Regions from separate parts of the Pseudoalteromonas sp. NH0006-46 genome, predicted to be linked through region 2. Evidence: predicted binding sites of a transcription regulator. Region 2 holds the regulator's gene; the other holds the start of a gene.
The links. Region 2 encodes NrdR, which represses ribonucleotide reductase genes. Its sites were predicted from a motif close to AAACACNANATNTNGTGTTT; they were not measured.
Positions count from the first base shown of each region.

Region 1 (12,627 bases), on a different contig from region 2:
TAAAATTAGTGTTAAGTCACTGAAGTAAAATTGTGATTCATCTACTATCAATCATTAATACATTGAGTTTGTCTTGGGCACGTTTTTGATTTTTTAAATCGCTGGGCTCTATCATTTCACATTCATCGCGAATCATTTCGGCTATAAGGCTAGGGTATTGGCGACAATCTTCAGGTCGATCTAAGTAAATATTGCATATGAACTTATCTTTAGCGTTTTTGTGTTTTTTAGGCTCAATTGCTAAAAAAGGGCAGCCGCTTAATTTATTACCTGTGTCTGGATCAAACCAAATTTGATTACCTTGTACATATTGATAAATTTCAGGATTAAATAGTGCCCACATTTCTACTTCTTCTGTTGAAACGTCGAGGTCACCACCACCATATTTGGTACAGCATTTACCACATTGGTTACACGCTTTCATAGCCTATCTATCTTTAGATTTTTTGATAGTTTTGAGTGTAACAGCCCATCTTCAAATTGTTTGAAATTATTATTTTTATTAATTTAACCATTTCATACTTATGTATGAGCAGTAGATAAATTTAATTCATGTGGTGTGCTTTAAAAATAAAAGTAATTAAGGTTATTTAAAAAGTGTGAATTTTTGTGACAGGGTAGAATTTTATAAACCACTTATACTTTAGTTATTATTTCGCATTTAAATTGTTTGCTGCACACTTTAATGTTGTATGATCGTCCTAAAGGCATATTTAATTAGCCATTTAAATCTATATTTTGCTATTTTAAGCATAAATACATTGAGGGTGATACGTAATGATGAATACAAAAGTATACAAAGCGGTACACGATTTGGCTGAAGAGTTAATGAATGCGGCAAACAAAAATGATCGTAAACGCTTTGAGTTACTTTTTTCTAAACTTAAAGCGATTTGTGAAGAAAACGAAAATACATCTAAAGATCACCCTGTTCAGTGGGAAACACTTGCTGATTTTACAGAAGAGTTAGAAGACGCTATTACCACTTACGAAAAGGCGTTAGCAAAATCCATTGCTATTAATAATAAAGACCATATGTCGTCAGTTGCATTTTCTATGGCAACATTACAATTAGAACTTGGCCAAAAAGAAGAGGCTATAAAAAATCTTCAAAGTGCTAAAGTTAGTGCAAATAAAATTGAAGATAAAGAACTTAAAGCCGAAATACATGACCTGTTAGAATCACTGGTTGAAGAAGAAGGCTAATTGAAAGCGCAATTTAATTTTTGTATATAGAATTAATGGCCATGAAGGTAGCGTTTTAAAAGGGGAGTTATGTTCAAACACGGTTTATATTTATTTACATTTTTACCCTTCTTTACGCTTGCTAACTCTTTCAATCAGCAAATAACCGCAGCGCTGATTGAAAGGACCACACATAATATTACGTATGACGGCAGTTATCATTCAATAAAATATCCCGGTGGTGATGTACCAAGTAATATTGGTGTTTGTACCGATGTTATTATTCGCGCTTACCGTCAATTGGGTGTTGATTTACAACAAAGAGTACATGAAGATATTCGAGCAAATTTTGCTAGATATCCGTCTCAGCGAATTTGGGGTCTAAAAAAGCCGGATAAAAATATTGACCACCGGCGCGTACCAAACCTTCAAGTATTTTTTAAGCATAATGGCATAGAATTGGCCATTTCTAGAAACTCACGTGATTATAAAGTTGGCGATATAGTTACTTGGAAGCTGCCTGGTAACTTACCTCACATAGGTATGGTTGTTACAGAAGCTTCAAACAGCGGTAAAAAAGCTCAAATTGTACATAATATAGGGCGCGGGCCAGAACTAAGCGAAATGCTATTTGATTATAAAATTACTGGTCACTATCGTTTTACTAATAAACACTATAATGATCAGTAAGGAATGTTACTGCTATAAAGGTATTTATTATTTTAGATTAATACGTATATCGCCGTTGGGTTTACTACAGCATAAAAGTATTTCACCATCGCGAACAAATGCGAGTGGTTCTTCGTTATATTGAACATTACCAGACACTAAGGTTGCTCGGCAAGCACCGCAGTAGCCTTCACGACATTGATAAGCAACATCTATTTTTTGAGATTCTAAGCAGTGTAAAAGAGAGGGGCAGCCAGGGCTATATTCAATGCGCTGGCTGTTTTCTGCAAGTGTTACACTTGCAGTCGTTTCATTGCTCATTATAAATCAAAGTCACCAAATTCAGCTGCATCAACTTGTGAGTCTATTTGACCTACAAGGTATGAACTGATTTCAGCTTCTTGTGGCGCAACTTGAACATTATCAGATACTAGCCATGAATTAATCCATGGAATAGGGTTGCTGTTGTTTTCAAATTGAGCCGGTAAGCCAATAGCAGTCATACGTGCATTAGTAATGTATTCAACATACTGACATAAAATATGCTTGTTTAAACCAATCATTGACCCATCTTTGAATAGGTATTCTGCCCATTCTTTCTCTTGCTCAGCAGCTTGTACAAACATTTTAATTGCTTCGTCGCGACATTGGGCTGCAACAATTGCCATTTCTGGGTCGTCTTTACCATCTTGCATGATATTTAAAATATGCTGTGTGCCAGAAAGGTGAAGTGCCTCATCACGTGCAATTAGCTTGATAATTTTAGCATTACCTTCCATCAGTTCACGCTCAGCAAATGCAAACGAACACGCAAAGCTGACATAAAAACGAATTGCCTCAAGAATGTTTACCGACATCATCGCGAGGTAAAGTTTCTTTTTAAGTTCGAATAAATTAACAACCACTGTTTTACCATTAATTTCGTGCTTGCCTTCACCGTAAAGATTGTAAAGTGAAACAGAGTTAATTAAGTCATCGTAGTAAGTTGTTACTGCATCGGCACGTTCGCTAATTTTATCGTTACTAACTATGTCATCAAAAATAAGTTCTGGTGATTGTGTTACGTTACGAATAATGTGGGTGTACGAACGGCTGTGAATTGTTTCACTAAATGCCCACGTTTCTATCCACGTTTCTAGCTCTGGAATAGACACAATAGGAAGCAAGGCAACGTTAGGAGAACGGCCTTGTACACTATCGAGTAATGTTTGGTATTTTAAATTACTTAAAAATATGTGTTTTTCATGCTCTGGTAGCGCCTGAAAATCTAAACGGTCTTTACTCACATCGACTTCTTCTGGTCGCCAAAAGAAAGACAATTGCTTTTCTATTAACTTCTCAAAAATAGGATATTTTTGTTGATCGTAACGCGATACGTTAACGGTCTGGCCAAAAAACATTGGCTCTTGCATTTGGTTATTATGATTACGACTAAAAGTAGTATAAGACATGTTTATCACTCAAAAAACTATCAGAACAAAGCGGGCTGTATGCCCGCTTAAGATAAAATTAACGACTATATTTTACACGCGCCGCCTGCACAGTCGTCATCTTCCACTTCTGGAGTGTCGTCTTGTGCATCAGATGCGCCATCACGGGTATTATGGTAATACAAAGTTTTGACACCCAATTTGTAGGCGCTAAGTAAGTCTTTTAATAAGACTTTCATAGGTACTTTACCGCCTTCAAATTTATTTGGATCATAATTTGTGTTTGCAGAAATAGTTTGGTCTACAAATTTTTGCATGATACCAACAAGCTGAAGGTAACCATCATTAGAAGGAATGTCCCAAAGTAACTCGTAGTTGTCTTTTAAACGTTCGTACTCAGGTACAACTTGTTTTAAAATACCATCTTTACTTGCTTTAACACTAATATGACCACGTGGCGGCTCGATACCATTTGTCGCGTTTGAGATCTGCGATGACGTTTCTGATGGCATTAATGCACTGAGTGTAGAATTACGCATACCGTGTTCTTGTATGCTTTTACGCAATGCATCCCAATCAAGGTGCAGCGGCTCATCACAAATTTTATCTAAGTCTGTTTTATACGTATCTGTTGGCATAATACCTTGAGAGTACGTTGTTTCGTTAAATTTAGGACATGCACCACGTTCTTTTGCAAGTTCGTTTGACGCTTTCATCAAGTAGTACTGAATCGCTTCGAATGTTTTGTGTGTTAGTGCATTTGCACTGCCGTCTGAATAACGCTTACCATTTTTGGCTAAGTAGTAGGCGTAGTTAATTACGCCTATTCCTAACGTACGGCGTCCCATCGTTGCATTTTTAGCAGCAGGTACCGGGTAGTCTTGGAAATCGAGTAAATTATCGAGTGCACGCACTGCTAGTTCAGCAAGTTCTTCTAGTTCATCTAATGACTCAAGCGCACCAAGGTTAAATGCAGACAGTGTACATAATGCAATTTCGCCTTCTTCATCGTTAACGTTGTTAAGCGGTTTTGTCGGTAATGCAATTTCTAAACATAAATTAGATTGACGAATTGGTGCTACTTTCGCTATAAACGGGCTGTGTGTATTACAGTGATCAACGTTTTGTAAGTATATTCGGCCAGTACTTGCACGCTCTTGTGCGAACACAGAGAACAACTCAATTGCTTTAATACGCTTTTTACGAATAGAGTCGTCTTGTTCGTATTTAACGTATAACGCATCAAATTCGTCTTGGTCTTCAAAAAACGCATCATAAAGACCCGGTACGTCTGATGGGCTAAATAACGTGATATAATCGTCTTTGATTAAACGAGAATACATTAATTTATTAAACTGTACGCCATAATCTAAGTGACGAACGCGGTTGTCATCAACACCACGGTTATTTTTAAGAACTAAAAGGTTTTCTACTTCTAAGTGCCATAGCGGATAGAATAAAGTTGCTGCGCCACCACGTACGCCACCTTGCGAACAACTTTTAACAGCTGTTTGAAAGTGCTTGTAAAAAGGAATACAGCCAGTGTGGTACGCTTCGCCGTTACGAATGTGGCTTCCTAATGCGCGAATGCGACCCGCATTAATACCTATACCAGCACGTTGAGAAACGTATTTTACTATAGCCGATGACGTAGCATTGATTGAATCTAGGCTATCGCCACATTCAATAAGCACACATGAGCTGAACTGGCGAGTTGGCGTGCGAACACCCGCCATGATTGGCGTTGGTAATGAAATTTTAAATAGCGATACCGCATCATAAAAGCGCTTTATATATGAAACACGTGTTTCTCGTGGGTAATCTGCAAATAAGCTTGCAGCGACTAAAATATATAAAAACTGCGCACTTTCATATATTTCACCCGTTACACGATTTTGAACTAGATATTTACCTTCTAATTGTTTAACTGCAGCGTAGCTAAAATTTAGATCACGAGAATGGTCTAGGTATTCGTCTAATTCATCAAATTCTTGTTCTGTGTAGTCAGCGAGTAAATGTGCGTCATAGCGCTTATCGCCAACCATTTTTGTTACATGGTCAAATAAACGCGGAGGCTCAAATTTACCATATGCTTTTTTGCGTAAGTGGAATACAGCTAAACGTGCAGCAAGGTATTGGTAATCAGGTGATTCTTTAGAAATCTGATCGGCAGCCGCTTTAATAATCGTTTCGTGAATATCTTTAGTACGAATACCATCATAAAATTGAATATGTGACTTTAATTCAACCTGAGAAACCGAAACGTTATTTAAACCTTCGGCGGCCCATTCTATAACGCGATGGATCTTATCAAGATCAAGAGGCTCTTTGCGCCCGTCACGTTTGCTTACAGATAACTGTTGGTTCATAGCTTTGCCTGTATTCCTTGGGGATAATGTATTTTTGACCAATGTTGTACGTCTCAAAAAGAGAAGTAGTGCTCATTTTTTATAAGTTTTACCAAATCAGGTAAATTTAATTGAATAACATTTGGCCACAATATCTGGTGTTGTTCAATTTAGAGATCACAAGATAGTGTGGTCTGAGTTGATTTGCAAGGGGCATAATTGCCCCTATTTGTGGATAACGTTGGGATAACGTAATTGTGTTAGTAGGCATTAACCTTTGATCATTCATTTGAGTTGAAATTTTTAAAAATCAACTCAGGATCGACTAAATTTACACATTTTGAAAATAAATTTCGCCTGCTTTTTTTATCATCAAGCTTTGTGTATAAAGTGTCACAATCACAACATATAGTGTTTATATCTATAATGGGCACTATATATGGTTAAATGCGTCAATAGGGCTATACCAGTCAAAATCAGCTTTCCAAGTCAATGCTTCTGACTCACTTGGAATGTAACCCCACAAAGCAGTCGCTGTGGGCATACCTGCTGCTTTACCTGCCTGAATATCACGCTCAGCATCACCTATGTATAAACAGCGAGCTGGTATTACGTCCATGAGTTTAGCGCAATGAAGTAAAGGCATCGGAGAGGGTTTAGCTTCTTCAAGGGTGTCTCCGCTAATTATAACCGAAGCATTTTTTAAAGCGGGGATCGCAGCGACTAGCGGCTCGGTTAAAAAACCGGGCTTGTTTGTCATGATCCCCCATTTGATCTTTTTGTGATCAAGTGCAATGAGTAGTGGTTCAATACCGGCAAAACAGTGGGTATGCTTTGCAATGTTTTGTGCATAGTTATCGACCAGTTGCTTTATCAATTGTGATTGTGCAAGAGAGGGCCATAACTCTTTAAAGCCAGCTTCTAATAATGCTGCTGCACCATTAGACGCTGCTGGACGATATACCTCACTGGTTACTTCAGTAATTTGATTTGAACGCAGTACACTATTAAGAGCAGCGCCTAAATCGTCAGCTGTGTCGAGTAACGTCCCGTCTAAATCAAACAAAAATGCATCATATTGATAAAGTGCTGAAGGTAACTGTCCGCTTTTCATTACACCAACTTCTCAAAATGAAGAATATAGTTAACACTAACATCACTATTGAGTGTGTACTGTTTAGAAAAGGGGTTATACGAGAGCCCTGAGCTTGCACGTACTTTTAAGCCCGCTTCTTCGGCCCATGAAATTAGTTGTGCAGGTTTTATAAACTTATTATGGTCGTGTGTTCCATCAGGAACCATTTTCAATAGTTTTTCAGCACCTACAATGGCAAACAAGTAGGCCTTAGGAGTTTTGTTAAGGGTAGAAAAAAAAACGTCAGCACCGGGTTTTGCAAGTTTAGCAACCGCATGAATAATCGAAGCAGGGTCGGGGACGTGTTCGAGCATTTCCATACAGGTAACGACATCAAAGCGCTCAGGGTGCTCATCAGCAAATTGTTCAGCAGGTACTTTTATATATTCAACGGGTACATTGGTTTCTAAACTATGCAACTTGGCGACAGTTAAAGGCTCTTGCCCCATATCAATGCCTGTTACTTTGGCTCCCATACGTGCCATGCTTTGGCTTAAAATACCGCCACCGCAGCCCACATCGAGTGTTTCTTTGCCAAATAAGCCTTGAGCTTTATTTGCAATAAAATCTAGGCGTAACGGGTTAATTTCGTGTAAGGGTTTAAACTCACCCTCTAAATCCCACCAACGCTCTGCGATGGCTTCAAACTTTGCTATTTCTGCGTGATCTACATTTTGATGTTCGGTCATAAAATACTTCCTCGTCAATCTGAGGCCATTATATAGGCCTAAATTGATAAATCGCAAAGTTTTGCGCCTGTAAATTAAAATTAATTGTGATAGCATGTCCGTTAGTAATAATAACAATACTCTTTAAAACCCAATACCGGGTTATTAAGAGCTGCTACTGAAGGAATGTGATATCAAATGACTGATCTCGCCAATGAAATTCTGCCAGTCAATATTGAAGACGAGTTAAAAAACTCCTACTTAGATTACGCAATGAGTGTAATTGTAGGACGTGCATTACCAGACGTACGTGATGGCTTAAAGCCAGTTCATCGTCGCGTTTTGTTTGCAATGAACGAGCTTAGTAATGATTGGAACAAGCCTTACAAAAAATCGGCACGTGTTGTCGGTGACGTAATCGGTAAATACCACCCACACGGCGATAGCGCAGTTTATGACACGATAGTTCGTATGGCACAGCCATTCTCACTTCGTTATATGCTTGTTGATGGCCAAGGTAACTTCGGTTCAGTTGATGGTGATTCAGCTGCAGCAATGCGTTATACCGAAGTACGTATGGCTAAAATGTCACATGAGTTATTAGCCGATCTTGAAAAAGAAACGGTTGATTTCGTACCTAACTACGATGGCACAGAACAAATTCCTGATGTTTTACCAACTAAAGTACCTAATTTACTAGTAAATGGTTCTTCTGGTATTGCGGTAGGTATGGCAACAAACATACCACCCCATAACTTAACTGAAGTTATTAATGGCTGTTTAGCTCTTATTGTTAATCCTGATTTAACCATTACTGAATTAATGGATTACATCCCAGGCCCAGATTTCCCTACAGCCGCAATCATTAACGGTAAAAAAGGGATTGAACAAGCGTATCAAACCGGCCGTGGTAAAGTGTACATGCGTGCACGCGCCGACATTGAAACGGATGAGAAAACAGGTCGTGAAACAATTATTGTTCATGAAATCCCTTATCAAGTTAACAAAGCTCGTTTGATTGAAAAAATCGCTGAGCTAGTTAAAGATAAAAAGATTGAAGGGATCAGCGCATTACGTGATGAATCAGATAAAGACGGTATGCGTATCGTTATTGAGATTAAACGTGGTGACGTAGGTGAAGTTATTTTAAATAACCTATATGCGCAAACACAATTACAAACAGTGTTTGGCATGAACATGGTTGCGCTTATTAATAATCAGCCTAAGTGTTTTAATTTAAAAGAAATGCTTGAAGAGTTTATTATTCACCGCCGTGAAGTAGTAACTCGTCGTACAGTATTCGATTTACGTAAAGCGCGTGACCGTGCTCATATGCTAGAAGGTCTAGCAATTGCACTCGCCAACATTGACCCAATTATTGAACTTATTCGTAAGTCTCCTACACCGGCAGAAGCTAAAATAGCGTTAACTGCTCGCTCGTGGGAACTCGGTAATGTGAAAGCCATGCTTGAAAAAGCAGGTGAAGCTAACGTTGCTCGCCCAGATTGGTTGGCTGATGATTTAGGTATACGCGATGGCCAGTACTTCATTTCTGAGCAACAAGCTCAAGCGATTCTTGATTTACGCTTACACAAGCTAACAGGCCTTGAGCACGAAAAAATCTTAAGTGAATACCAAACACTGCTTGATTTGATTGCTGAACTGTTACACATATTGGCAAGTCCAGAGCGCTTAATGGAAGTAATTCGCGATGAATTAGTTGAAATTAAGGCGCAATACGGTGATGAACGTCGTACTGAAATTAATGCAGCTGCGCATGACATTAGCCTTGAAGACCTGATTACTGAGGAAAATGTTGTAGTGACACTTTCTCACGAGGGGTATGTTAAGTATCAGGCATTGTCTGATTACGAAGCGCAACGTCGTGGCGGGAAAGGCAAGTCTGCAACGAAGATGAAAGACGAAGATTTCATCGAGCGTTTATTAGTTGCAAACACGCACGATACTATTTTGTGTTTCTCTACAGCAGGCCGCTTATATTGGTTAAAAGTGTATCAATTACCACTTGCAAGCCGTGCAGCCCGCGGTAAGCCAATTGTAAACTTGTTACCGTTAGAAGCTGACGAACGTATTACTGCTATATTGCCAGTACGTGAGTACGAAGAAGATAAATACATCTTTATGGCAACTGCTTTTGGTACCGTTAAGAAGACACCATTAACAGCCTACAGCCGTCAGCGTGCTAGCGGTATTATTGCTGTTAACCTTAATGAAGGCGACAGCTTAATTGGTGTTGATATTACCGATGGTACGAACGAAATAATGCTGTTTACTGATGCGGGTAAGGTTGTTCGCTTTAAAGAAGCTGAAGAATCTGCTGTTGTAGATGAAAACGGTAACCCAGTACTTGACGAAGAAGGTAACCCTGAGATTCGTTTCAAAGGTGTTCGTCCAATGGGTAGAACGGCAACCGGTGTACGTGGTATTAAAATGACCGACGAACAACGTGTAGTATCGCTTATCGTACCAAAAACTGATGGTGCTATATTAACTGTAACTGAAAATGGTTATGGTAAACGAACTCAGCTTGAAGATTACCCATCTAAGAGTCGTGCAACACAGGGTGTTGTATCAATTAAGGTGAGTGAGCGTAATGGTGCTGTAGTAGGTGCTGTTCAAGTTGATGACAACGACGAAATAATGCTTATTTCAAACCGCGGAACGTTAGTGCGTACTCGTGTGAACGAAGTTTCAACGGTTGGTCGTAACACACAAGGTGTTATTTTGATCAGAACTATTGACGAAGAGCAAGTAGTTGGTTTACAACGTATAGAAGAAATTGAAGTTACAGAAAGTGACTTAATTAATACTGAAGACGTTGAAACAGTAGATACAGTTATAGATGAAGTCGTGGATGACACTCCTCCTTCAGAATAATTGAGATTGAAAAAGCGGCCTTGGCCGCTTTTTTTAATGTTGTTGAAAAAAATTAATACAGCGTGGATTTAATATTTTCATGTTGAGTATATAAATTACTGGAATGAGGCAAAGGTAATGAGTAAATATAATTTTTGTGCAGGGCCGGCTATGCTTCCGCAAGCGGTAATGCAAAAAGCACAAAAAGAATTCTTAGATTGGCAAGACATGGGCGTTTCTGTAATGGAAATTAGCCACCGCAGTAAAGAATTTCTAGCATTAACTGCAAAATGTGAAGCAAGCTTAAGACGCTTAATGAATATTAGTGATGAATTTGAAGTTCTATTTATGCATGGTGGTGGTCGAGGTCAATTTAGCGCAGTACCCCTTAATCTTCATCAAGCGGATAAAAAAGCGGTCTACTGTGAAAATGGAGTGTGGTCTAAAAGCGCTACAGACGAAGCTAATAAGTTTACTTCAACAATTAGTGTTGATGTACGCAACGATAAAGATGGGCAATTTTCTATAAAAAACGTGGCTGACTGGGTGTTACCTGCAGATGCCTCATATATTCATTACTGTCCAAACGAAACCGTAGATGGATTAGAAATTTTTGAGGTACCAAGTCATCCAACAGCTCCCATTGTCGCCGATATGTCGTCGACTATATTATCTCGTGAAATCGACGTTAATCAATTTGATTTAATTTACGCTGGTGCGCAAAAAAATATCGGTCCATCAGGTATCGCTATTGTTATTGTGCGCAAAACATTACTTGAGCGTGAAGGACTAGCAAAACCAGGTATTTTAGATTATGCCCTTGAAGCTAAACAGGGCAGTATGTTTAATACACCACCTACATTTGCATGGTACTTAGCTGCTGAGGTGTTTGAATGGTTAGAAGCACAAGGTGGTGTAAAGGCGATGGAAGCACACAACATCGCCAAAGCAGAACTTCTTTATAATTTTATTGATGAGTCTTCTTTTTATACCAATAAAGTAGCCAAGCATTGCCGCTCACGTATGAATGTACCATTTTGGCTTAATGATGAAAGCTTAAATGAAAAGTTTGTATCACAATCTAAAGAAGCTGGTTTATTGGCACTTGAAGGTCACAGAATAGTAGGTGGTATGCGTGCAAGTATTTATAATGCAATGCCACTTGAAGGCGTACAAGCGCTTGTTGATTTTATGGCAGCTTTTGCGAAGGAGAATAGCTAATGGAGCAACTTCGTTTAGAGCCTATATCCCGTGTTAATGGGACTGTGACATTGCCTGGGTCAAAAAGTTTATCTAATCGGATTTTACTACTGGCTGCTTTAGCGAACGGAACAACAGTTGTTGAGAACTTACTCGACAGTGATGATATTCGTCATATGTTGGGGGCCTTAGCACTTTTAGGTGTAACAGTTACACTTAATGATGACCGTACAGTTGCAACCGTGCACGGTGTCGGTGGAAAATTTAAAACACCTAATGAGCCATTGTTTTTAGGTAATGCGGGCACTGCATATCGCCCTTTAACAGCAGTGCTTGCGGCTGTAAGTGGTGAGTATGAATTAATTGGTGAAGCACGTATGGAAGAGCGCCCAATAGGGCATTTAGTAGACGCTCTTCAAGCGCTTGGCGGTGATATTACCTACACTAAGCACAAAGACTACCCGCCGCTGAAAATTGTTGGTGGACAAATTAATGGCGGTGAAGTTGAAATTGATGGCAGTATTTCAAGTCAATTTTTAACCGCTTTATTAATGGCTGCGCCTTTGTTCACGGGTGATACAAAAATTACAATTAAAGGCACTTTAGTTTCTAAGCCGTACATTGATATTACATTAGGCGTTATGGCGCGTTTTGGCATTACCGTTGAACATTCAGATTATTCAACATTTAAAGTCAAAGGCGGGCAGCAGTATCAATCACTTGAGCGTATTATGGTTGAAGGTGATGCTTCATCAGCTTCTTATTTTGTAGCCGCAGCAGCTATTGCTGGTGGTGAAATAGAAATTAAAGGTGTGGGCGCTAAATCAGTTCAAGGTGATATTGGCTTTGCAAAGGTGATGGAGCAAGTTGGTGCAAAAATCGATTGGTATGATGAGCGTTTAGTCGTTAGAAAAGGCGACTTAAAAGGGGTCGACATTGATGCCAATGCTATACCTGATGCTGCCATGACACTTGCAACTGTTGCACTGTTTGCTAAAGGTCCAACAGCTATTCGTAATATTTATAATTGGCGTGTAAAGGAGACTGATCGACTTTACGCCATGAGCACAGAGCTACGTAAAGTAGGTGCAGAAGTTGTTGAGGGTGAAGATTTT
Region 1 covers NZ_BAAJML010000012.1:57,751-70,377, forward strand. The annotation lists gene AC27I2_RS17955 (YkgJ family cysteine cluster protein) at 38-424, opposite strand; gene AC27I2_RS17960 (hypothetical protein) at 778-1,206, shown strand; gene AC27I2_RS17965 (DUF1287 domain-containing protein) at 1,276-1,875, shown strand; gene yfaE (class I ribonucleotide reductase maintenance protein YfaE) at 1,903-2,175, opposite strand; gene nrdB (class Ia ribonucleoside-diphosphate reductase subunit beta) at 2,175-3,305, opposite strand; gene nrdA (class 1a ribonucleoside-diphosphate reductase subunit alpha) at 3,371-5,653, opposite strand; gene AC27I2_RS17985 (HAD family hydrolase) at 6,066-6,746, opposite strand; gene ubiG (bifunctional 2-polyprenyl-6-hydroxyphenol methylase/3-demethylubiquinol 3-O-methyltransferase UbiG) at 6,746-7,456, opposite strand; gene gyrA (DNA topoisomerase (ATP-hydrolyzing) subunit A) at 7,634-10,333, shown strand; gene serC (3-phosphoserine/phosphohydroxythreonine transaminase) at 10,451-11,533, shown strand; gene aroA (3-phosphoshikimate 1-carboxyvinyltransferase) at 11,533-12,627, shown strand, end outside.
Region 1: a site for NrdR is predicted at 5,777-5,796, ahead of nrdA (class 1a ribonucleoside-diphosphate reductase subunit alpha). Genes of this name have one in related genera too.

Region 2 (12,627 bases):
AAAGCGCTATCTCAGCTGTGATTGATGGAGAGTTATGTAACGACGCAGTAAAAATATGCCATGAGAACTTTTTCACACATGTGCCATCAATCGATGTGTTTTTGCTTGGGTGTGGTTTAGTAGGGCAAGAGCTTATATCTCAATTAGAGCGTCAACAAGCATGGCTTGAAAAGCGCAATATAAAGCTTAACTTGTATGGCGTTGCAAACTCGCGTCAGCTACATCTTGATAGTGAAGGCATTGCGTTTAGTGATTGGCAACAAAAATTAGCTGCATCAGAGCAGGCGTTTGACTTAAAACTCGTTGAGCAATTTGTTAAGCAAAACCACTTAGTTAATCCTGTGCTGGTGGATTGCACATCGTCTGATGCACTGGCGGCGCAATATGTTGACTTTTTAAATGCCGGTTTTCATGTTGTCGCAGCCAACAAAAAAGCAACAACTAGCTCGTACACTTACTATCAAGATTTAATAGCAGCAACGCAAAAAAACAATCGCAAATTTTTATATGAAACCAACGTAGGTGCGGGGCTCCCAGTCATCGACAATTTACAGTCGTTATTTGGCGCGGGTGATGAACTACTTGAATTTAGCGGTATTTTATCTGGTTCGTTATCTTACATGTTTGGTGCACTTCAAGATGGTTTGTCATTGTCAGAGGCAACCATCAAAGCAAAAGAAAGTGGTTTCACAGAGCCAGACCCTCGAGACGATTTATCAGGAACGGATGTTGCGCGTAAACTTCTCATTATTGCGCGAGAAGCAGGTATGAAACTAGAGCTAAGCGATATTGAAGTTGAGTCGGTATTACCACAAGGATTTGCCGAAGGAGACAGTATTGATGAGTTTATGGCAAAACTGCCAAGCTTAGATGCTGACTTTAATACCCGTATAGAGCAGGCAGCAAGTGAAGGAAAAGTATTGCGTTACGTGGGTACAATTAAAGAAGGGCACTGTAAAGTAGGTATTGAAGCGGTAGATTCATCACATGCGCTTAATGTTATTCGTGATGGTGAAAATGCACTGGCTATTTTAAGCCAATACTACCAACCACGCCCATTTGTTATTCGTGGTTACGGTGCGGGTTCTGAAGTAACTGCTGCAGGTGTATTTGCAGATGTTTTAAAAACGTTATCGCGCTAGGAGTAAAAAATGATTGAAGTATATGCACCTGCGTCTATTGGTAATTTTGCTGTTGGATTTGATGCATTGGGTGCCGCGCTTTCGCCAATTGATGGCAGTTTATTGGGTGACGTAGCGGTTGTAAGTGCAGCGACTAATGATGAGTTTGTCTGTTCTGGCGAGTATGCTCATAAATTACCGAGTGATGCGAAAGAGAACTTAGCATATCAGTGCTTAGTGCATTTCAGAGCGCACGTTGCTCCAGATATGCCTTCAGTAAAGCTTGAACTTAAAAAAAACCTGCCAATTGGCTCAGGGTTAGGATCAAGTGCTTGTTCGGTTGTTGCTACATTTGCAGCGCTTGATAAATTTGCAAAAACACAGTTGAACCAAGTTGAGTTAATTGAGTTGATGGCAGATTTTGAAGCCGTTGTAAGTGGCGGGCGCCATTACGACAACATCACACCATGTTATTTAGGCGGCTTGCAGCTAACTGGCGATTTAATTCCTAATAAATCGATAGAACTTCCGGTTGATGAAAATTGGTATTACGTCGCGGCGTTTCCAGGCTTTTCGCTTAATACGGCAAAAGCGCGCTCTGTATTACCTAAAGAGCTTAGTATGCATGCAAGCATTGAGTTTGCGCAGCGTTTATCGGCCTTTAGTAGCTTGTTACTAACAGCACGTTTTGACGATGCATTAAGCATTATGAAAGATGAAATAGCAGAGCCATATCGAGCGCCACTTATTACTGGCTTTAGTGAGGCCAAAGCAAGTTTACCTGCACTGGGTGCTGAAATAGTGAGTATTTCAGGTGCAGGCCCTACGTTATTTACTGTATGTAAAACACAGGAAGCGGCTGAGCAATGCGCCAAATGGCTAAAAGATAATTATATAAATGAGCAAGGCTTTTGCCATATTTGTAAGTTAGATAACGACGGCACGCGTCAATTAAATGTTTTATAGGAAAAGAAGTCATGCAATTACATAATTTAAAAGATAACTCACAAAAAGTGTCGTTTGTTGAAGCAGTAAAAACAGGACTCGGGCGTAACCAAGGTGTATTTTTTCCTGAATCTTTAGCGCCATTGACTGATGTTGATGCACTGCTTGATATGGATTTTGTTACGCGTAGCGGCAAAATATTATCGCATTTAATTGGTGATGAGTTGCCAAGTGACACCGTTGCCGCCATGGTTAAAAATGCGTTCAACTTTCCAGTTAAGTTAGTCGAGGTAGAGGAAAATATCTATTGTTTGGAGCTGTTTCATGGCCCTACGCTTGCCTTTAAAGATTTTGGTGGGCGCTTTATGGCTGAATGTTTAGCGCAGTTTAACCAAGGCGAGAAGGTTACAATTTTAACCGCAACATCAGGTGATACCGGTGCGGCAGTAGCGCATGCATTTTATAATAAGCCAAATATCGATGTGGTTATTCTTTACCCTAAAGGCAAAATTTCGCTGGCTCAACAAAAACTATTCACTACTTTAGGCGGTAATATTCATTGTTACGCAGTTGATGGTAGTTTCGATGATTGCCAAGAGCTTGTTAAAAAATCGTTTTTAGATGACGAGGTAAAATCAACACTTGGCCTTAATTCTGCTAACTCAATCAACATAAGTCGATTAGTAGCGCAAGTGTGTTATTACTTTGAAGCAATTGCGCAACTGCCAAAAGAAAAGCGTGCAACAGCACATATTTCTGTACCAAGTGGTAACTTTGGTAATGTATGCGCCGCAATGATTGGTGCTGTAATAGGGTTACCAGTAGGGAAGCTAAGTGCAACTACTAACCAGAATGATACAGTTCCACGTTTTATGCTAGACAAAAACTGGGCACCAAATACAACGCTTGAATCGCTTTCAAATGCGATGGACGTAAGTAAGCCTAACAACTGGCCACGAGTGCAAACGATGTTGGATAACAACTGGTTTAGTTACGACAACTTTTATTCAATTAGTGTTGACGAACAAAACACTCAAACAGTGATGAAAAATATTCATCAAACAGGGTATGTTGCAGAGCCACATACAGCAATTGCATACCAAGGTTTAGTTAATAACCGAGCACCAGGTGCTGCGGGTATCTTTTTAGCAACTGCACATCCGGCTAAATTTAAAGAAAGCGTGGAAGATATATTAAATATCGAGCTTAATATGCCAAAACCACTAAGTGACGCATTGGCTAAACCCTGCCTAGCAAGCGATATAAACGCCGATTATGACGCGTTACGCACAGAAATACTGGCTAAGTTAGGTTAAATAAAAAGCAAAAGTTAAAGCGGCTTAGGCCGCTTTTTTTGTATGTTTTAAACCGTGAAACAGCGTTGTCAATTAACTAATTAAATGTAATAAATGAAAAACATTTAAAATAGTTATGTAAGTTATTTAAAAATATCATCTTAAAAGGACTGTGAAATAGTTTCAATCCCTGATTAAATATCCTCAACTTAAGAACGTAGGCAAAGCGCGGTTTTAAGCGTACAATATAGCCTCTAAAAAATACCATACACGTTGCCCAGGAGCCCCCAATGTTAGAACGTAGCATGAATATTTCGGACTTTGATCCAGAGTTATTTGACGCGATGAGTAAAGAAACATCACGTCAAGAAGAGCACATTGAGTTAATTGCATCTGAAAACTACTGTAGCCCACGCGTACTTGAAGCACAGGGTTCTCAACTTACTAACAAATATGCGGAAGGTTATCCTGGCAAGCGTTACTACGGTGGCTGTGAGCATGTAGACGTGGTCGAGCAATTAGCGATTGACCGTGCAAACGAATTATTTGGTACTGATTACGCAAACGTTCAGCCGCATGCTGGCTCGCAAGCAAACGCAGCTGTTTTTCAAGCATTATTAAGCCCGCTAGACACTGTTTTAGGCATGAGCCTAGCGCATGGCGGCCATCTAACTCATGGCTCACACGTAAACTTTTCAGGTAAAACGTACAATGCAATCCAGTACGGCCTAAACGAAGAAACGGGTGAAATTGATTACGCACAGGTTGAAGCGCTAGCACTAGAGCACAAACCAAAAATGATTATTGCAGGTTTTTCTGCTTATTCAGGCATTGTTGATTGGGCTAAGTTCCGTGAAATTGCAGACAAAGTAGATGCTTATTTATTTGTTGATATGGCGCATGTTGCAGGTTTAATTGCGGCGGGTGTTTACCCAAGCCCTGTACCATATGCACATGTTGTTACTACAACAACGCATAAAACATTAGCGGGCCCTCGTGGTGGTTTAATTATTTCTGCATGTGGCGACGAAGCAATCTACAAAAAGCTTAACAGTGCAGTATTCCCTGGTGGCCAAGGTGGTCCTTTATGTCACGTTATTGCTGCAAAAGCAGTGGCATTTAAAGAAGCTCTTCAACCAGAATTTAAAGAATACCAAACACAAGTTGTTAAAAATGCGCAAGCAATGGTTAGCGTGCTACAAGAGCGCGGCTATAAAGTTGTTTCTGGTAAAACAGACAATCACCTATTTTTACTTGATTTAATCGATAAAGATATCACTGGTAAAGATGCTGATGCAGCGCTTGGCAATGCGAATATTACGGTTAACAAAAACTCAGTACCTAATGATCCGCGTTCTCCTTTTGTAACCTCTGGCTTGCGTATTGGTTCTCCTGCAATCACACGTCGTGGTTTTAAAGAGGCAGAATCTAAAGAGCTTGCTGGCTGGATCTGTGATGTACTAGACAATATTGCTGATGAATCTGTACAAGCACAAGTAAAAGAAAAAGTGAAAGCTATTTGTGCAAAACTACCTGTTTACGCTTAACAAAGTAAAACGGTAATTTAGATCACATAAGTAAACATGTTATTATAAAAGCCGCTTTTTAGCGGCTTTTTTGTTTTTAAAACGGATACCTTGATTTATGCATTGCCCATTTTGTACAGCAAAAGACACCAAAGTTATAGATTCGCGCCTTGTTGGCGGTGGTCATCAAGTTCGCCGTCGTCGAGAATGTAACGATTGCCACGAACGTTTTACGACGTTTGAAGGGGCTGAGCTGGTTATGCCCCGTGTTGTTAAACAAGACGGAAGCCGAGAACCCTTTAATGAAGATAAGTTACTTAATGGCTTAAATCGTGCACTTGAAAAGCGCCCTGTTAGCACAGAGCAAGTTGATGAAGTGGTAAATATAATTAAATCACAATTACGTGCAACGGGTGAGCGAGAAATTTCGAGCCATTTGGTGGGAGAATGTATTATGGAGGCGCTTAAAAAACTTGATAAAGTAGCTTATGTAAGGTTTGCGTCTGTGTATCGCTCGTTCGAAGATATACGCGAGTTTGGCGAAGAAATTGCCCGTTTAGGGGAATAATTGTGAGCAGCCAAGTCGTATTTACTGAGCATGATAAACTATATATGGCGCGTGCTATTGAGCTTGCTAAAAAAGGACGATTTACCACAACGCCTAATCCTAATGTTGGCTGTGTACTTGTAAAAGATAATCAAATAATTGGTGAAGGGTTTCATCAATTAGCAGGGCAAGGGCATGCCGAGGTAAATGCCCTTGCTGTGGCCGGTGAAAAAGCAAAGGGTGCAACCGCCTATGTAACACTTGAACCTTGTAGTCATTATGGGCGCACGCCGCCCTGTGCAGAAGGGCTCAAGGCTGCGGGTATTAAAAAGGTGATTGCTGCCATGGTTGATACCAACCCAGAAGTGGCAGGCAAAGGCCTTAAAATACTGAGCGATGCTGGAATAGAAGTCGCTTATGGATTGCTTGAACAACAGGCTCGCGCATTAAATCTTGGTTTTTTTAAGCGAATGGAGCAAGGGCTTCCTTACGTAACCTGCAAATTAGCAGCCAGTATAGACGGTAAAACAGCGCTAAAAAATGGAAAAAGTAAGTGGATCACAGGTCCTGCTGCACGAAAAGATGTGCAGCTATACCGCGCTCAAAGCTGTGCCATTTTAACGGGGGCCGATACGGTTCTTGTTGATGATGCAAAACTCAATGTTCGGCAAAGCGAATTACCGTATTCATTACCGACCAACTTACCGCTTCGCCAGCCAGTGCGTGTTATAATAGACTCGCAAAATAGGTTAACACCCAACCTTGCGCTATTTAAAATAGCGCACCCAGTAATAATTTTTACCACCGAGGTTGATAAATCGACTCTGTGGCCGCATTTTGTTAAGCACATAGCGGTGCGTGAGCAACAGGGTAAGGTTGATTTAACCGATGTATTACAAACACTCGCTAAGCATCAATTTAATAATATATGGCTTGAGGCTGGGGCAACCCTTGCGGGGAAAATGACCGAGCTTGATTTAATTGACGAGTATGTTTTTTATATCGCACCAAAACTGATGGGCTATGATGCTAAAAGTTTAGTAAACTTCCCTGAATTGACGAGTATGCAAGATACTATCGATTTATCCTTTAATGAGTGTGTGCGTGTTGGTGACGATTTGCGTATCAATGCGTTAAAAAAGCACTCACTAAAATCACTTAACAAAGAAGAGTAGCGCTATGTTTACTGGGATAATAGAAGCCACAGGCAAAATTGCTTTATTACAAAAAAAACAAGGCGACTTAGCCATTCGCATTCAAAGCGCCGACCTTGATATGAGTGACGTGAAGCTGGGCGATAGTATTGCAACAAATGGTGTATGTTTAACCGTAGTTGATAAACATATTGATGGCTTTAGTGCTGATTTATCTAACGAAACAATTCATTTAACTGGTTTTGCGCATTATTCAATAGGGCAAACGGTTAACCTTGAAAAAGCCATGCAACCGGTTTCGCGTTTAGGTGGGCATTTAGTGTCTGGTCATGTTGATGGTATTGCAACCATTGCTGCAATTACACCAAATGCGAGAGCGACTGAATATTGGCTTACAACCGATGAAAGTTTAATGAAATACATACCTTACAAAGGATCGGTATGTATTGATGGTATAAGCCTGACAGTTAACGCTGTAGAGGGTAATAAATTTAAATTAACAATTGTGCCGCACACCAGTGGTCAAACAACGATTGCCGACTTTAAAGTCGGCACCCAAGTTAATTTAGAGGTCGATCAAATTGCACGTTATTTAGAGCGTCTTATTAAAGGCGCTGAGCAGCCAACCGGCGCAGACATATCAATGAGCTTACTCGCAAAAGCGGGCTTTATTAAATAACGAAACTGACAACTTACACGAGCGAATTTATGAATTTACACAGCGCACAAGAAATTATAGACGACATTAAAGCCGGTAAAATGGTCATTTTAATGGACGACGAAGACAGAGAGAATGAAGGTGATTTAATTATTGCTGCCGAGCATATCAGTGCAGAGGCAATTAATTTTATGGCCACTCATGGCCGCGGTTTAATTTGTTTAACGATGACACAAGAGCGTTGTGAACAACTTGATTTGCCTCTAATGGTTAAAAATAACGGTGCTGCGTTTTCAACTAACTTTACAATGTCGATAGAAGCGTCAAAAGGCGTAACTACAGGTATATCTGCAGCAGATAGGGCACGCACAGTACAAGCTGCAATTGCTAAAGGTGCTGTCCCTGGCGATATAGTACAGCCGGGTCATATTTTCCCAATTATGGCGCAGCCAGGCGGGGTGTTAACACGCGCAGGTCATACAGAAGCAGGGTGTGATTTAGCGCGATTAGCGGGCCTTGAAGCGTCTTCTGTTATTGTTGAAATTTTAAATGCAGATGGCACTATGGCGCGTCGCCCTGATTTAGAAATTTTTGCCAAAGAGCACGATATAAAAATAGGCACTATTGCTGATTTAATTGAATACCGTAATTTAAACGAAACCACAATTGAAAAAGTAGCTAAGTGTAAGTTACCGACAGAGCATGGTGAGTTTGATTTAGTAACTTATAAAGATACGATCGACGGTCAGTTACATTACGTACTACTCAAAGGTGAAATTAAAGCGCAAGAACCAACGTTGGTACGTGTGCATTTGCAAAGTACGTTTAACGATATCTTACTTTCTGATCGAAGTGCGGATAGAAGCTGGGGCTTATCTGATGCAATGGCATACATTGCTAAAAACGAGGGTGTGCTCGTTATTTTGGGTAAGCAGGAAAGTACTGAAGAGCTTGAAGCAACAGTAAAAGCATTTGCAGCTGCAGACGCGGGTGAAAATGTTACACCGCGTAAATTTCAAGGAACATCTCGTACCGTTGGTGTAGGCTCACAAATTCTTGCAGACTTAGGTATAGAGCAAATGCGCTTAATGAGCAGGCCAAAAAAATACCATGCACTTTCGGGGTTTCACTTAGAAGTTGTTGATTACATTGAGCCACAATAGGCAAACGCTTAAACTAGGCTATTTCATTATTATTATGGTATGATGCGCAGCAATTTTTGCGCAATCGCAACCGCTTGAACTTATTTTTAGGGTTATCGAATGAAAATTATTGAAGGTAATAAGTACGCTCCGGGCAAAAAATTTGCCATTGTCATCTCTCGTTTTAATGACTTTATTGGTAGTAGCCTGCTTGAAGGCGCTGTTGATGAGCTAAAACGTACTGGTGGTGTATCTGATGACGATATTACTGTTATTTATGTACCGGGTGCAGTTGAATTACCTTTAGCGGCAAAACGCGTTGCGGCAAAAAAAGAGTATGATGCAATCATCGCTTTAGGCGTAGTGATCAGAGGTGGTACACCACACTTTGACCTAGTTGCTGGCGAATCAAACAAAGGTCTTGCGCAAGTATCACTAGAGTATGATATACCGGTTGCATTTGGCGTATTAACTACTGAAAGCATCGAGCAAGCTATTGAGCGTGCAGGCACCAAAATGGGTAATAAAGGCGGCGAAGCTGCTTTAGGTGCGCTTGAAATGGTTAATGTGTTAGATAAAATTTAAGTTTAAGGAATTTTTGTGAAACCAGCAGCAAGACGTAAAGCACGTATCTTAGCACTTCAAGCCGTTTATTCTTGGCAATTAAGCGGCAATGCAATTGCCGATATCGAACAACAAATGTTGATCGAGAACGACGTTACCAAAATTGATGTTGAATACTTTAAAGATTTAGCCTCAGGTGTGGCTGTTAATTATAAGCAACTTGATGAAGCGGTATCACCTCATTTAACACGTCCGTTTGATGACTTAGATATGGTTGAGCGAGCAATTTTACGTTTAAGCAGCTACGAACTTAAGTTTCGTGAAGATGTACCTTATAAAGTTGCTATCAACGAAGGTATTGAGCTGGCCAAAATATTTGGCGCAGAAGACAGCCATAAATTTGTAAACGGTGTACTTGATAAAGCGGTAAAGCATTTACGCAAGTAGTAGTACTTTCTCTGGTTAAATAATCAGAAGATTACTTTATATAACCGTTAAAAGGAGAGCCGGCATAGGTCGGCTTTTTTGTGTATGAAGGAATTTGAATTAATTAACCGCTACTTTAAAGGTCGCGGTATTTCTCGTCGTGATGTTAACCTAGGCATAGGTGATGATTGCGCGCTTGTCACTGTTCCACAAAACTGCCAACTTGCAGTCACAACTGATACGTTAGTAGAGGGCGTGCACTTTTTTGAAGATATTTCTCCTCGCGCTTTAGGGCATAGGGCACTCGCTGTAAACCTCAGTGATTTAGCCGCAATGGGGGCAGAGCCTACGTGGGTATCTGTTGCATTAACATTACCAACTATAGATTCACAGTGGATTGCAGAGTTTACTGAAGGCATGCATGAAATTGCAGAATACTTTAATGTACAAATTATTGGGGGTGATACCACGCAGGGACCACTTACCATTACTATTTGTGCAAAAGGTACCGTGCCTGAAGGTAAGGCGTTACGAAGAAGTGGTGCAAAGGTAGGTGATTGGATCTATGTTACAGGTCCTTTAGGGGATGCTGGGCTTGCTATTGAATCCCGTAAGCAAGACTTTAATATAACCCCAACACATTTAGAGTACCTGAATAAGCGTTTTGATTACCCAACCCCGCGAGTGGCTGCTGGGCAAGTGCTTAGAGGACTAGCAACATCAGCGATTGATGTATCAGATGGCTTACTTGCTGATTTAACACATATTCTTGAAATGTCGCAAGTTAATGCAGAAATAAATATTGAAAGTATCCCTACCTCAGAGGCAATGAAAGCAAGCCTTGATTTTAATAAGCAGTTACCGTTTATTTTGGGTTACGGCGATGACTACGAATTAATTTTTACTGTTCCAGATAACAACAAAGGTATGCTTGATTTAAAGTTAAACCAGTATGGTGTTGATATTACTTGCATTGGGCAAATAAAAAGTGGAGACGGTAAGATTGAGCTTTTACACAATGGTGAAATGTTTAGCTTTGAGCAGCATGGCTTTGAACATTTTACAAAGGAGCAGGTTTGAATAAAAACCGATTATTTAATTTAAAACGCCCGCACCAGTTTTTTGGATTAGGGTTTGGTACTGGTCTTGCCCCTAAAGCACCAGGCACATTTGGTACGTTTGCTGCGTTGCCATTTATATTTATAACTATGCATTATCCAATATGGTTGCAAATAGTGTTTGCTGTTGTGATCAGTGTGTTTGGTATATGGGCATGTGGTAAAACAGCCGACGATTTGGGTGTGCATGATCATCCCGCTATTGTATGGGATGAAGTCGCTGGCTACTACATCACCATGATAGGTGCAGCATTGAATTGGCAAACTTTATTAGTTGGCTTTTTACTATTCCGCTTTTTTGATATAGCAAAACCGGGCCCTATTCGAATGCTTGATAAGCGCGTGCATGGTGGTTTTGGTATTATGGCAGATGACGTGCTAGCGGGTATTTTTTCATTGATTTGTTTGCAAGCATTAATAAAAGCAGGTTTACTACCGTTTTAATGTTTATATTTAATTAGTTTAACTAGGTGGCAGCGTATGATGCGATTTTTACTGGTGTGTGTACTTATGTTGTGCGCAATGCCAAGTGGGGCTTCGATTACGGATTATGTCGTTAAACAATGGAATATTAAAGATGGTTTGCCATCGCAATCGCTAAAAAGCGTAGTGCAAGATCAGCAAGGCTACATATGGCTTGGAACGCAGTTTGGGTTAAGCCGCTTCGATGGTAATACGTTCACAAACTACAACACCCAAAATAGTTCTTTTTTACCGAGTAATGGCATTAATAAGCTTTTAATCGATTCGAACGGATTGCTGTGGGTGGGTACCAAAAGTGGGTTAGTTGTAATAAACCCAGCTACTTTTTCAGCACAAGCATTTAATATTAAAGGCCCTGTTAGAGATATTTTAGAAGATTCTAAAGGGGGCACGTGGATTGCCGCCAATGGGTTATATTATGTTGACCGTGGCCAAGTTAATTTACGTGGTCAATACAGTGGGACTTTGTCTACAGCAAATGCAACCGTTATAACTCAAATAGTGGGCTCAGTGAGCCAAATGGCACTTTCGCCGGAAGGCATTTGGCTTGTTAATGATCGTCACTTATTACGCTTAACTAAAAACTCCTCTGATTTTGCTAAGCTGCGTTTAGAGCTGACTGCAAAAATTTCTTTGCCCGAGCGTTTAGCTCAAACTATTGTTCATGATCTTGCTTTTTTAAATGGTAATTTATATTTAGCATCAGAGCTTGGCGCTTATTTTTTAGATTTAGACGATGAGCTAAGGCCTTTCCCATTACCTAATGCGAACAATTCTGCAGTATACAAATTTATGAGTGACAGCGATGGCGGCTTATGGATTTCTACATACGGGCGTTTATTGTTTAGAGATAAAGCGAGTCAATGGCAATGGGTAGAGCCTAGCCAGTTAGATCAAAGTATTTGGTTTGCTGATATTTTTAGAGATGATAAAAATAATATTTGGTTAGCCAGTTTTAGTGAAGGCCTATGGCTTGCTCACGAAGGGCGGGTCGAAAGACACGCGGCGGTTTCAAAAATGACCGAAGCTGTTATGGCGCTTAGCCAAGCGCCCGATGGCAAGTTATGGGTGGCCAATAAAAGTGGTGTTGGTTATTTTGATTTAAATAAAAGTTATATTAATTTAATTCCAAGCAGCCAATATGGCCGTGCTTCAGTACATGATTTGCAGTTTGATGGCGACCGCTTATACATTGCCACAGGGCGAGGTTTATTCGTTTACGAGAACGACACACTGTTTACTGTACCCGGGCGTGCACTGCGTGATAACCCTGTGTTTGCAATTAGTCGTTCAAGTAAAGGCGGGTTTTGGATAGGCACAGGCCGAGGTTTATATAGGCTTAATTTTGCAGGTTTAACTCCTTTTGCTTACAACGCGTTTTTAGGCAGTAAATTTATAACTTACGTGTTGGACAAAGAAAACTTTGGTGTTATTGGGACGAGTAAAGGCGCTTATTATTTTACTGACCGTGGTATTGAAAAAGTAGGGGATCAAACTTCGCTTGAAAGTGCATATATCACCAGTGTTTTGCATATTGATGGCGTGGGTATTTTAATTGGTTCACTTAATGATGGATTGTTTTACCGCAGCGCGCAGGGTCAATGGCGACAGCTTGATGCGGCAAATGGCTTGCCGTATGGTTCTATAT
Region 2 covers NZ_BAAJML010000002.1:624,633-637,259, forward strand. The annotation lists gene thrA (bifunctional aspartate kinase/homoserine dehydrogenase I) at 1-1,142, shown strand, start outside; gene thrB (homoserine kinase) at 1,152-2,087, shown strand; gene thrC (threonine synthase) at 2,099-3,382, shown strand; gene glyA (serine hydroxymethyltransferase) at 3,652-4,908, shown strand; gene nrdR (transcriptional regulator NrdR) at 5,006-5,455, shown strand; gene ribD (bifunctional diaminohydroxyphosphoribosylaminopyrimidine deaminase/5-amino-6-(5-phosphoribosylamino)uracil reductase RibD) at 5,458-6,609, shown strand; gene AC27I2_RS07730 (riboflavin synthase) at 6,614-7,267, shown strand; gene ribBA (bifunctional 3,4-dihydroxy-2-butanone-4-phosphate synthase/GTP cyclohydrolase II) at 7,297-8,409, shown strand; gene ribH (6,7-dimethyl-8-ribityllumazine synthase) at 8,509-8,973, shown strand; gene nusB (transcription antitermination factor NusB) at 8,989-9,399, shown strand; gene thiL (thiamine-phosphate kinase) at 9,484-10,458, shown strand; gene AC27I2_RS07755 (phosphatidylglycerophosphatase A family protein) at 10,455-10,940, shown strand; gene AC27I2_RS07760 (ligand-binding sensor domain-containing diguanylate cyclase) at 10,977-12,627, shown strand, end outside.